Regions from separate parts of the Burkholderia savannae genome, predicted to be linked through region 1. Evidence: predicted binding sites of a transcription regulator. Region 1 holds the regulator's gene; the other holds the start of a gene.
What was found. The regulator FNR, encoded in region 1, switches genes on or off when oxygen is low (the NO sensors DNR and NnrR bind a similar motif). The targets are predictions, from matches to a motif close to TTGATNNNNATCAA.

Region 1 (5,911 bases):
TGCCTTCGAAGCGTTCGGCGAGCACCGTGATCGAGCCGTCGTACTCGGTGCGCGTGACGCGGCGCGTCAGGTGCTCGCAGGTGACGAGCCGCCCCGCGCGATCGCGCGTGTTGCCGTTCGCGTTGTTCGACGGCTGGCGGAACACGCCGACCGCGCCGCTCTGCTCGTCCCAGCGCAGGAGCCGATTGTTCGGGATGTCGCTCCACAGCAAGTAACGCCCGTCGCCGAACCACACCGGCCCCTCGGCCCAGCGCGCGCCCTGAAACAGGCATTCGACGGACGCCGACCGGATGCGCAGCGCGTCGAAACGCGGATCGAGCACGCGCACGGCCGGATCGGGATAGCGCCTGGATTCGATTTCGCGCATCGCGTTCACTCCCTGCCGAGCTGGCCGTCGCGCAAGCGCCAGAGGCCGAGCGGATTCGCGTCGGCGAGCGCGGCCGGCAGCAGCGCCGCGGGCAGGTCCTGATAGCAGACGGGCCGCAGGAAGCGCTCGATCGCGAGCGCGCCGACCGACGTGCTGCGCGAATCCGAGGTCGCCGGGAACGGCCCGCCGTGCACCATCGCGTGCGCAACCTCGACGCCCGTCGGATACCCGTTCGCAACGATGCGGCCCGCCCTGCGCTCGAGCGTCGGCAACAGTTTGCGCGCCAGCTCGACATCGTCGTCTTCGAGATGCAGCGTCGCGCTCAACTGCCCTTCGATGTGCTCGGCGAGCGCGATCATCTCGCCGACGTCGCGACACACGACGACAAGCGACGTCGGCCCGAAGATCTCGGCTTCGAGCCGCGGGTCCTGGGCGAACTGCGTTTGCGTCGTCGTGAACAGCGCGGGCAGCGCGGCGTTGCGCGCGTCGCTGCGCACGCCCTGCGCGACTTCGCTCACGCCCGTCGCCGCACGGCGCGCGGCGACCGCGCTCTCGTACGACGACGCGATGCCCGAGGTCAGCATCGTCTGCGCGCCCTTTTGCGCGAGCGCCTGCGCGGCCGCGTCGACGAACGCCTTCAGGTCCGGCCCGTCGAGCGCGACGACGAGTCCGGGATTCGTGCAGAACTGTCCGACGCCGAGCGTCAGCGATTCGACGAAGCCTTGCGCGATCGTCGCGCCGCGCGCGCGCAACGCGCCGGGCAGCACGAAGAACGGATTGACGCTGCTCATTTCCGCGAAGACCGGAATCGGCTCGCGCCGCCGGGCGGCGACGCCCATCAGCGCGATGCCGCCTCCGCGCGAGCCGGTGAAGCCGACCGCCTTGATCGCCGGATGCGCGACGAGCGCCTCGCCGATCGCGTTGCCCGCGCCGACGACGAGCGAGAACACGCCTTCGTGCAGACCGCAATCGGCGACCGCCTGCCGGATCGCGCGCCCGACGAGCTCCGACGTGCCCAGATGCGCGGGATGCGCCTTCGCGACGACCGGGCAGCCGGCCGCGAACGCCGACGCGGTGTCGCCGCCCGCTACCGAGAACGCGAGCGGAAAATTGCTCGCGCCGAACACGGCGACGGGGCCGACCGGAATCTTCTGCAAGCGCAGATCGGCGCGCGGCAGCGGCTTGCGCTCGGGCTGCGCGGAATCGAGCGTCGCGCTCAGCCAGCGGCCTTCGCGCACCACCGACGCGAAGAACCGCAACTGGCCGACCGTGCGCGCGCGCTCGCCTTCGAGACGCGCGACGGGCAGCGCCGATTCCGCATGCGCGCGTTCGATCAACTGATCGCCGAGCCCGACGATGCGCTCGGCAACCGTTTCGAGAAAGCGCGCGCGCGTCTCGAGCGGCGCCTGGCGAAAGGAATCGAATGCGGCGCTCGCAAGGCGGCACGCGCGATCGACTTCGGCCGCGCCGCCCGCGCCGAACGCCGGCTCGAGCTCGACGTCGTGCGTCGGATCGAATGCGCGCATCGTGCCTTCGGTGCCGCGCACCGCGGTCGCGCCAATCAACATCTCCCCAGTGATCTGCATGCTTCCTCCGGATTGAAAAATCTGCCGAGGGCGGCGGGCGGCGCGATGCCGCGCGCGCCGCCCGCAGGCGAATCGGGTAAATCGGGTGAATCGGACGAGTCAGTGCGATCGGGCGGCTCGACGGGCCGCGCCGATCGGGTACACGCGAATCGCATTATCGTGCCAGACGGCGCGGCGCGCCGCTTCGCTCGAATCGGCGCGCGGACAGGCGGAGCGGGCTGGGCCGGCGGCGAACGAGTCCGGCATGCGAACGCGGGATAGGCCGCGCGCAACGATAAGGCGCGGCACGCCGCCATCGCGGCGAACAAGCGATGCAGCAGGTTCCCGGGGCCGACGTGGCGCGACGGATACGATCCGTTCACATGACGCGAACGGCATCTGCCACGGCGAATCGCGGACATGAGCGCATGCCGCGGAATACACGCGCGTTTTCGGAAATCAACGCTTTCCGGGATTCTCGGCGAACGAGAAGCCGGCCCGAACGAACGCCGACGATCGACGCTCGTCCGCCAAGCGCCGGCGTGAATCGATTTGCGGATACGTCCTGCGCCGGCGGCGCGCCGCCCATCGGCTGCGCGAGCGATAGCGACGGCGACGGCGACGGCGACGACATCCGCGCCGCCGCCGGCATCGCCCGCACCGGCCGGCGATCGGCCCGCTTCGCCGCGGCCGCCGCCCTACCAGCTCGGATTGTTCCTCCCGACTCTGCGCCCGGTACTCGGCCGCGCAAACTTGTAAGGCAGCTCCTGCCGATCGAGATATGCCTGAATCGTCGGCCACTGGGCGTCCGCGAGCAGCATCTCGCAGACATGCGGCACATCGGGCGAAGCGCCGCCCACGCCGATCAGGTCCGGCAGCGCGTACCGGTTGGCGTCTTCGGTCAACACCTCGAGTGCGACATACGGCATGTGTCCTCCTTTTCCGGTTGGACGAAACCGAACGAAACGGGCGGCGGGCGGGCGCGGCGGCCGCGCCCTTGCGCATGCGGCCTCGGCGCTCGCACGCGGCCTTCGTCGATCGTCGTAAGAAATGTCGGGAACGCTCTCGCCCGACGCGTTTCAAACCAGCATCGATTCGCGCCGCTCGGCGAACGTGCCCGGGGCTCGGCCAAGTCTATTACGGCGCCGCGACACGCGACGCGAACCGATCCGGCCGATACGCCGATCGCGCGCAAAAAATCCGCCGCGACCGACGGAATCCTGAAAAGTCCGGCGCCGCGTTTACTTCGCCGCGCCGGATCGCTGCGCATCGAGTTCGCTGCGCCCTGGTCAGTAATCGTTTACTTTGTAAAAAGACGTCGTCAAACCCAACCGGCCGAACGGCCGATCTTTTCTCAACCGCACCACGGAGACATCATGTATCAGCGCATTCTTGTCGCAGTCGACGGCAGCGAAACGGCACGCCACGCATTCGACGCGGCGCTCGGCATCGCCAGGACGAGCGGCGCGGAGCTGCAGCCCTTCTACGTCGTGGAGAACGCCGCGATCTACTACAACGTGCCCGGCTACGATCCGTCGATCCTGCGCACGCAACTGCTTCAGCAGGGCAACGATCTGGCGAAGGAATTCGCGCAGAAGATGCACGAAGCCGGCGTGAAGGGCGCGCTGAAGATCGGCGAGGCGACGTCGCTCGCCGACGTGCCGTCGCTCATCGTCGAAGGCGCGAAAGCGTTCGGCGCGGACTTGCTCGTGCTCGGCACGCATGGCCGCCGCGGTTTCAAGCGGCTCGTGCTCGGCAGCGTCGCCGAACAGTGCGTGCGGCACTCGGCGCTGCCCGTGCTGCTGATCCCGGCCGCCGCGCATCCGGAAGATCGGGAACACTGATCGAACGCAACGGCTGCGATGTTTCGCCGCAACCACGCGTTGCGGCCGAACAAGGAAATCGCACGGGGAGTCGCGGCGTTTTGTCGCTAAACAGGCTTAGCCCACGATGGGACAATGGCTTTACCGATTCAACCTCAGAGTCATCCATCATGCTTACGCCCGTCGCCCGACCCGCCGCCGCCGCGGCTCCCGTCCATGCCACCAGCACGTGGGCGCCGCGCCAGGCCGCACACTGCTCGACGTGCGCGATGCGCCACCTCTGCATGCCCCAGGGGCTCGCGCCCGAAGCGCTCGCGCGCCTCGAATCCGTGATCTGCAGCGCCCGCCCGGTTCGACGCGGCGAGACGCTGTTCCGCGAAGGCGACTCGTTCGACAACCTGTACGCGGTCCGCTCGGGATCGCTGAAAACCATCGCGACGCGCCATGACGGCCGCGAACAGGTCACCGGCCTGCACCTCGCGGGCGAAGCCCTCGGCCTCGACGGCATCTGCGACGACGCGCATCCGCGCACCGCGGTCGCGCTCGAGGACAGCTCGGTCTGCGTGATCCCGTACAGCGCGCTGAAGACGCTGTGCTCGGAAGCCGGCACGATGCAGTTGCGCATGCACAAGCTGATGAGCGAGCAGATCGTTCGCGAAACGTCGCAGACGATGGTGCTCGGCTCGCTGAACGCCGAGGAGCGCGTCGCGGCGTTCCTGCTCGACGTGTCGTCGCGCTACATGAAGCGCGGCTATTCGCCGAACGAATTCAACCTGCGGATGACGCGCGAGGACATCGGCAGCTATCTCGGCATGACGCTCGAGACGGTCAGCCGCACGCTGTCGAAGTTCCACAAGCGCGGCCTGATCGAGATGCAGGGCCGGACGGTGCGCATCGTCGATTTCGACGGCCTGCATCGCCTGTAATCCCGCGCCCGCCGTCGCGCCTTTCCTCGCGCCGAATCAATCCAGAAACTGCGCGGCGCTCGCCTTGAGCGCCGCGCTAAACTCGTCCAGCCAGCCGATCGACAATCGCCAGCTCTGCCAGTAGAGCTCGACGTCGATGCTTCTTCCCTCCGACAAATCGACGAGCTCGCCCGCGGCGATCTGACGCTCGACCATCCGCTCCGGACACATGCCCCAGCCGAGCCCCGCCTCGCACGCGCGCAGGTAGCCCGCGACGTGCGGAATCCAGTGCTGCGGCGGATCGAGATCCACGCGCGTCACGCGCCGGATGAAGCGCGCCTGCAGGCTGTCCTTCGGATTGAACATCACGCACGGCGCGTGCCGCAGCGCGTCGCGGTTGACGCCGTTGCCGAAATAGCGCGCGTGGAACGCGGGCGAGCACACCGCGTGATAGCGCATCCGGCCGAGGCGCGTCGAACGGCAGCCCTGGATCGGCTCGGCGAGCGCCGTCACCGCGCCCTGCACGCTGCCGTCGCGAATCCGCTCGGCGGTGTAGTCCTGATCGTCGATCACGAGATCGAGCAGCGTGCCGCTCTCCGCGCAAAACGGGCCGACCGCATCGACGAACCAGGTCGCGACGCTGTCGTCGTTGACGGCGACGCGCAGCGTCGGCCACGGCCCCGTTGCCGCGCCGGCGAATCCGGGCACGTGCGCCGACAATTCGGCTTCGAGCATGCGCACGCGCTCGGTGTGGCGGCACAGCAGCGCGCCCGACGTCGTCGCGACGCACGGCTGCCCGCGCTTGACGAGCACGCTGCCCACTCGCTCCTCCAGCAGCTTCACGCGCTGCGACACCGCGGAAGGCGACACATTGAGCGCTTTCGCCGCCCGCTCGAACGAGCCGTGGCGGATCACTTCGGCGAGCGCATCGAGCAACGCGTAGTCGATCATCAGTTTTCCTTAATCCGCATTAGATTATTTAGCTTTTCTAATTCCGGCGATCACCGCAGACTAGCGCCTCTCGTTCCATTAGTCCATCGCCTGAATCAGCAACGAACATGAACTGGATCGCTTTTTCCCACGGCGCGATGCTGTGCGCATCGCTCATCGTCACCATCGGCGCGCAGAACGCGTTCATCCTCCGGCAAGGAATCATGCGCTCGCACGTCGGCAAGATCGTGCTGCTCTGCACGCTGTCGGACATGCTCCTGATCGGCGCGGGCGTCGGCGGCGCATCGGTGCTCGTCGAGC
Region 2 (5,911 bases), 1.2 Mb from region 1:
CGTCGCCGCGTTTGTTGTGCTGCTCAATCCGACGCCGAAGGACGAGCGCTGAGCGTATTGAAGCGCACGTTTTGCACGCGGCGTGCGCGCTGGCGTGTGTTGCGCATCGAGCGGCGCGCTCGCCGAGGAATGCGTGCACCCGGGCGCTTGCCCATGCCGCGCCCGCGCGCGGCGCGATCGTCGCAAGAGCTCAGTTGTCGCGGCGTTCGGGGCCGAGAGCGATCGCCGGCGGCCCGCCCGCCCGGCGCATTCCGGTTGCCCGAATCGCGGGCTCGCCGTTCAGCCCGGCTCCACCGCCGAATGCGCGCGCTTGTCCGCGAGCGGCAATTCTCCCCACGCGAGCGGAATGAACACGGTGCCGCCTGCTTTCTCGATCGTCTCGACGAACGTGCCGAGCGTCGCGCCCGCGGCGATCGACAGCGGCTCGCCGCCGAAATAGCTTTCGGTCCGAAGCCACGGCGCGAGCCCTTCGTTGATGTCGACGACGCTGCAGGTGAGCGCGCCGCGCCCGGCCTCGGGCGGCAGCAGCGGGCCGTCGAACGCGACGCGCAGGATCTGGTCCGGACTGTCCCCGTAAGGCGGCCCTGCGTACAGCTCGTAAGGCGCCTCGCTCCAGCGGTCGCCGCACTGGCGATCGAGCGGCAGGCACGTGAAATAGGCCCACGGACTGCGCACGAAGCACAGACGATACGTGTCGCGCACGCCCTCGAGATTCGCTTTCAGTGTCATCGCTCGCCCCATCGTTCGACGCTCGCGGCGCCGGCGCGAGCGATGAAACGATCATCGTTGCGCGGCGTGCCGGCGGGTTGACGCAGATCAACCGTGCGCCGTGCGCGGCCGATTGACGTGGGTCAAGCGTGCGCGGCGCCGCGGCTCTATGCTGAGGCATCGATGGGTCCGCTGCCCGGCCGGGCAGCGGCTACAGGAGGTTGTCATGTCGGTCATGAAGGTTTCGTTTCCACAGGATCCACCGCCCGAATATTGCGCGCGCGATCTCGTCGTCGCGTTTCCCGCGCTCGTCGACGAGGCGTACGTGCAGTGCGCGATCACGGCCGAGGCGCTCGAGGATCATTTCGGCGCGCAATCGCTGAAGGAGGACGATCTGCTCGCGGCGTTCAACCTGCACCGCAAGAAGATCGAGCACGCCGCGCAGCGGATGCTCACGGAGATCGGCGGCAAGCCGGTCCTGCTGCACAGCGGGTTCTTTCGATTTCTTTACGAGTAGCGCCCGCGCGCCGCGCGGCTTCGCGACGCGACGCGGCGGCCGGTTCGGCAGGAGAACGACATGACGTTGTCAGGCAACATTCAGGATGGCGACTGGACGGTCGAGGTGACGACGTCGCCGGTGCCGGGCGGTTACGTGTGCGACATCAAGGTGATGCACGGCGCGCCGGGCGGGGCGTTCAAACACGCGTTCCGGCACGGCCGGACATTTCCGACCGAGCGCGACGCGATGGTCGAGGGGCTGCGCGCCGGCATGACCTGGATCGAGCTGAAGATGTCGAAAGCATTCAACATGTAGGCCCGCGCACGGCAAGACACGGCGCGCGTCCGCGTGCCGCGGCTCCGTCGCGCGTGGGAGCGCCGCATCGACGCCGCGCGCCGGCCCGGGCGGCGGCCGTCAATCCTCGTCCGGGTCGTCGATCAGCTTGTGCCGCAGCGCGTAGCGCACGAGCGCCGCTTCGTGCGGCATCTGCATCTTCTCGAGAATCCGCGTCTTGTACGTGCTGACCGTCTTCGCGCTCACGCACAGCTCGTCGGCGATCTGCGTGAGCGTCTGCCCCGACGCGATCCGGCGGAACACATCGAATTCGCGGTCCGAGAGGCGGTGGTGCGGCAGCGTTTCCGCCGGCTCGTTCAGGCTTTGCGCGAAGCGCTCGGCCATCGCGAGGCTCACGTAGACGCCGCCAGATGCGACCTTCGTCACCGCGCCGACGAGCTCCGAGCTCGCGCTTTCCTTCGTGAGATAGCCGGACGCTCCCGCGCGGAACGCGCGCACCGCGTACTGCTGCTCCGCATGCATCGTCAGCACGAGGATGCGCAGCGCGGGCTTTTCTTCCTTGATCTGCTTGATGAGCTCCACGCCGTTGCGTCCCGGCATCGACAGATCGAGCACGAGCACCTGCGCGGGCGTCGAGCGGACGAGCGCGATCGTCGTCGCGCTGTCGAACGCTTCGCCCGCGACCTCGAAGCCGGATGCGTTCTGCAGGATGTGGCGCAAGCCGTCGCGCACGAGCGCGTGGTCGTCGGCAATCAGAACCTTGATCATGGGTGGAAATCTTCCTGTCGAATCGATTGCATCGGGGAAGGCGGCCGGCGGACGGCGGTTTCGATGGCGCGAGGCGCCGTGCGCACGCGCGGCCGCGCGCCGCGCGTGCGGGCCGGCGCAGCCGGCGCGCGCGTGGCCCAGCCGGCGCCAGGCGTGCCGGCGTCGGCAGCCGCGAATGCGGCGGCGCGTGCCCGCGCGGGCGAACCGGCGCCGGGCGCGGCGTGCGCGCGTTCGTTTCGAACCGTCGTATGAGCGGTCGTCAAGATCCTCCCCGGTCGAGGCGGGCAGCGACGCGGCGTCCCGAACGCTCGGACGCAGTCGCAAGAGTGCCGCAGCCTCATTTCATCAATATTGAGACGAAATTGTGCTCGATTTGATTGCTTTTGGCTAATGGGATTGACGCAATGCGTGCCGCGCATGCGGCAGCGCCGCATGCGCGGCGCGCAATGTGCCGGCGCATGCGCGTGCCCGAGCGCGCGCTTGATCCTCGTCAACGGTGGCCTGCTCGCGGCGCGCGAGACTCTCGGCAGGGCGTGCTCGCACGCGATTCGAGTGAGGTTTTCCGGAGGTGTCGACCATGTACAAAAAAATCTTCGCGGCGCTCGACGGCAGCCGCAGCGCGAGCGTCGCGCTCGACGAAGCGATCAAGATCGCCAAGACGTTCGGCGCGACGGTGACGGCGGTTTGCGTCGTCGAGCACAAGCCGCAGCTCGTCGACGTCAACGCCGCGTACGTCGAGCCGCAGGGGGACGACAACTCGGCGGCCGACATCGCGACCCGCGTGCTCGCCGACGCGAAGGGGCGGCTCGCGGAGCAGCATGTCGAGGGCTCGGTGCGAGCGATCGATTCGTATGGCGAGGATGTCGCGGCGGTGCTGATGCGCACGGCCGCCGAATCCGATGCCGACCTGATCGTGATGGGCACGAGCGGGCGCCACGGGATACGCAGGCTGCTGCTCGGCAGCGTGGCGGAATCGCTGCTCCGGATGGCGGACCGGCCGGTGCTGCTGCGTCGCCACGACGAACTCGCGTCGTGACGCGGATCGCCGCGACGCGATCGGCCGCATTGGGATGGTGCGCCGCGGAAACGGCATGCGCGGCGAGCGAAGGCGCGCGGTCGCGAAGCCGCTGATTCGCCGAGCGCGGCGGCCGTGCGAATCGTCGGCTTCGGCATATGACGAAAGTCGCGCGGGCGATGCGATGTGCAACCTATGCAACGCCCGCCGCGCACGAACGGCAACGAACGAACGGCAACGAACGACAACGGACGGCAACCGGAAACGGGGCCGGAAATCGAGCCTTTTCGCGCATATCGGCCGGCGCCGGATCGGCGAACTCAGGCGCCGGGCTCCCGGCCCGGCCTGACGCAGGGGCGCCGGCGACCATGCCGCTCGCCGGCGCCGTGACGGCGCGGCGTCAGTGCGACAGCAGCACCGGCACCGTCATCGATTCGAGCATCGTCCGGGTCACGCCGCCCAGCACGCGCTCGTGTGTGCGCGTGTGGCCGTATGCGCCCGTCACGAGCAGGTCCGCATGCAGGTCGGCGGCGCGGTTGAGCAGTGCCGCGCCCGTTTCGACGCCCGGCACGTGCGCCGACGCCGAGAACGACGCCTGGATGCCGTGCCGTCCGAGGTACGCCGCGACGTCGATGCCGGCGGGCGCGAGATCCGCGCCCGTCTTGCGGCGCCGCAGCACGCTCTCCACCGTCACGAAGCGCGCGCGTTTGAGGAGCGGCAGCGCATCGGTGACCGCGCGCGCGGCTTCGCGGCTGCCGTCCCATCCGACCAGCACGTTCTCGCCGAACGTGCGCATCGCGCCCGTGAACGGCAGCACGATCGCGGGCACCCCGCAGCTCATCACGACGTCGTCGACGAAATGCGGCTCGATGTGTGCCGCGTCGTCGCCGGGATCGGGCTGGCCGAGCACCACGAGGTCCGCGTGGCGCGCATGCAGCGTCGCGACGTCGGTGGGCGGGCCGGCCGGCGCGCGCCATTCGAAGCCGACGCCCGCGCGCGCGCCCGCGGCGGTGAAGCGCGCCTGCGCGGCGTCGCGCCGCGCGGCGTGCTGCGCCTCGTTCGCCGCGAGCCGCAGGCTTTCGTCGCTGCGAAAGAGCGGCCGCATCAGATCCTGGCTCACGACGTACAGGCCGATCACGTGGGCGTCCCAGCGCCGCGCGAGGTCGAGCGCGAACTCGGCGCGCGCGTCGCTCTGGCGGCTGTCGTCGACATGGACGAGCAAAGTCTTGAATTTCATCTCACGGCCTCCGTCGGATGAATGGCGTTCGCGTCGTCGGCCGGCGCGCTGCGGGCCGGAATCATCAGCACGGGGCAGCGGGCGTGCCGCAGCAATCGCTCGGCGACGCTGCCGAGCATCAGCCGCCGGACGCCGCGCCGGCCGTGCGTGCCCATCACGATCAGGCTCGCGCCGATCTCGCGCGCCGCGCGCTCGAGGCGCTCGGCGACGTCCTCGCCCGGCGGCTCGACCTCGACGAGCCGCGGCGCGCCGGCGACGCCGCGCCGCGTCATCCGGCCCTGCGCGTCGTCGAGCACGCGCCGGCCTTCCTCGCGGAACGCGTCGATGAGGATCGACGGGTCGTAGCCCGGCGTGTCGAACGCGAACACCGGCATGTCGACGACGTAGACGGGCACGAGCCGCGCGTTCGTGTCGACCGCGAGCTGCAGCGCCGCGTCGAGCGCGTGCGATGCCGTCTCGCTGCCGTCGAGCGCGACAAGAATGATCGAATACATGTCTGTCTCCCAACACCCGTTTCGTTTTCGGCCGTTTCCGGTCGCACATCGCGCGCCGGAACGGCCATTACCCAGCGCGAACTGCGGGCCGCGCGATGCGCGCCCGCGCGGCCTTGCGTCCGCGCGCCTCTTCGGGCGGCTGCGAACGCGCGCCTTGCGCCGCTCAGTGCGACATCAGGACCGGCACCGTCATCGACGCCAGGATCGTGCGCGTCACGCCGCCGAGAATCAGCTCCTTCCAGCGCGCGTGGCCGTATGCGCCCATCACGAGCAGATCCGAGCCCGATTCGTACGCGTGCGACAGCAGCACGTCGCCGATCGACGAGTCGCGCGAGCGTTCGAGATCGCGCACGTCGATGTTCGCGTGATGCCGTGCGAGCGTGAGCGCGATGTCGGCGCCCGGAATCCGCGCACCGGGCGGCTCCTGCGCGGCGCCGTTGACGGTGACGATCGTCGTCTTCGTCGCGAGCGCGAGGAACGGCGCGGCGTCGTGGACGGCGCGCGTCGCCTCGCGGCTGCCGTCCCACGCGGCGAGCACGCGCGTGCCGATCGCGGACGGCATGCCCGCGTACGGCAGCAGCAGCACCGGGCGGCCCGCCGACAGCACGAGGGTATCGGGGAAGCTGTCGTCGACGTAGGTTTCCGGATCGTCCGGATCGGTCTGGCCGGCGATCACGAGATCCGCGTAGCGTGCGTAGTGCGGCACTGCGTCGTTCGCGCGCGCGTCGGCGACGATCCACTGGCCCTGCACGTTCGCGCGCGTGAGTTCCGCATGGAACAGGCGCTCGAGCGCCGCGCGCTTCTCGCCGCGCCGCTTCTCCTGGTCGGCGAAGTAGTCGGCCGTGCCCGCCATCACGTAGAACGACGTGGGCTCGGGCGTGTAGATCGCGAAGATC

Region 2: a site for FNR is predicted at 2,750-2,763, ahead of WS78_RS25595 (universal stress protein). Genes of this name have one in related genera too.

The regions. Positions count from the first base shown of each region.
Region 1 is NZ_CP013418.1:2,261,757-2,267,667, reverse strand. Features, by position in the region: gene WS78_RS31065 (SMP-30/gluconolactonase/LRE family protein) at 1-367, opposite strand, end outside; gene WS78_RS31060 (aldehyde dehydrogenase (NADP(+))) at 373-1,953, opposite strand; gene WS78_RS31050 (hypothetical protein) at 2,631-2,861, opposite strand; gene WS78_RS31045 (universal stress protein) at 3,309-3,776, shown strand; gene fnr (fumarate/nitrate reduction transcriptional regulator Fnr) at 3,926-4,681, shown strand; gene WS78_RS31035 (LysR family transcriptional regulator ArgP) at 4,718-5,611, opposite strand; gene WS78_RS31030 (LysE/ArgO family amino acid transporter) at 5,719-5,911, shown strand, end outside.
Region 2 is NZ_CP013418.1:1,027,110-1,033,020, reverse strand. Features, by position in the region: gene WS78_RS25630 (DUF2964 domain-containing protein) at 1-52, shown strand, start outside; gene WS78_RS25625 (hypothetical protein) at 280-729, opposite strand; gene WS78_RS25620 (DUF1488 family protein) at 935-1,225, shown strand; gene WS78_RS25615 (hypothetical protein) at 1,286-1,522, shown strand; gene WS78_RS25610 (response regulator) at 1,622-2,269, opposite strand; gene WS78_RS25595 (universal stress protein) at 2,847-3,305, shown strand; gene WS78_RS25585 (universal stress protein) at 3,685-4,521, opposite strand; gene WS78_RS25580 (universal stress protein) at 4,518-5,015, opposite strand; gene WS78_RS25575 (universal stress protein) at 5,179-5,911, opposite strand, start outside.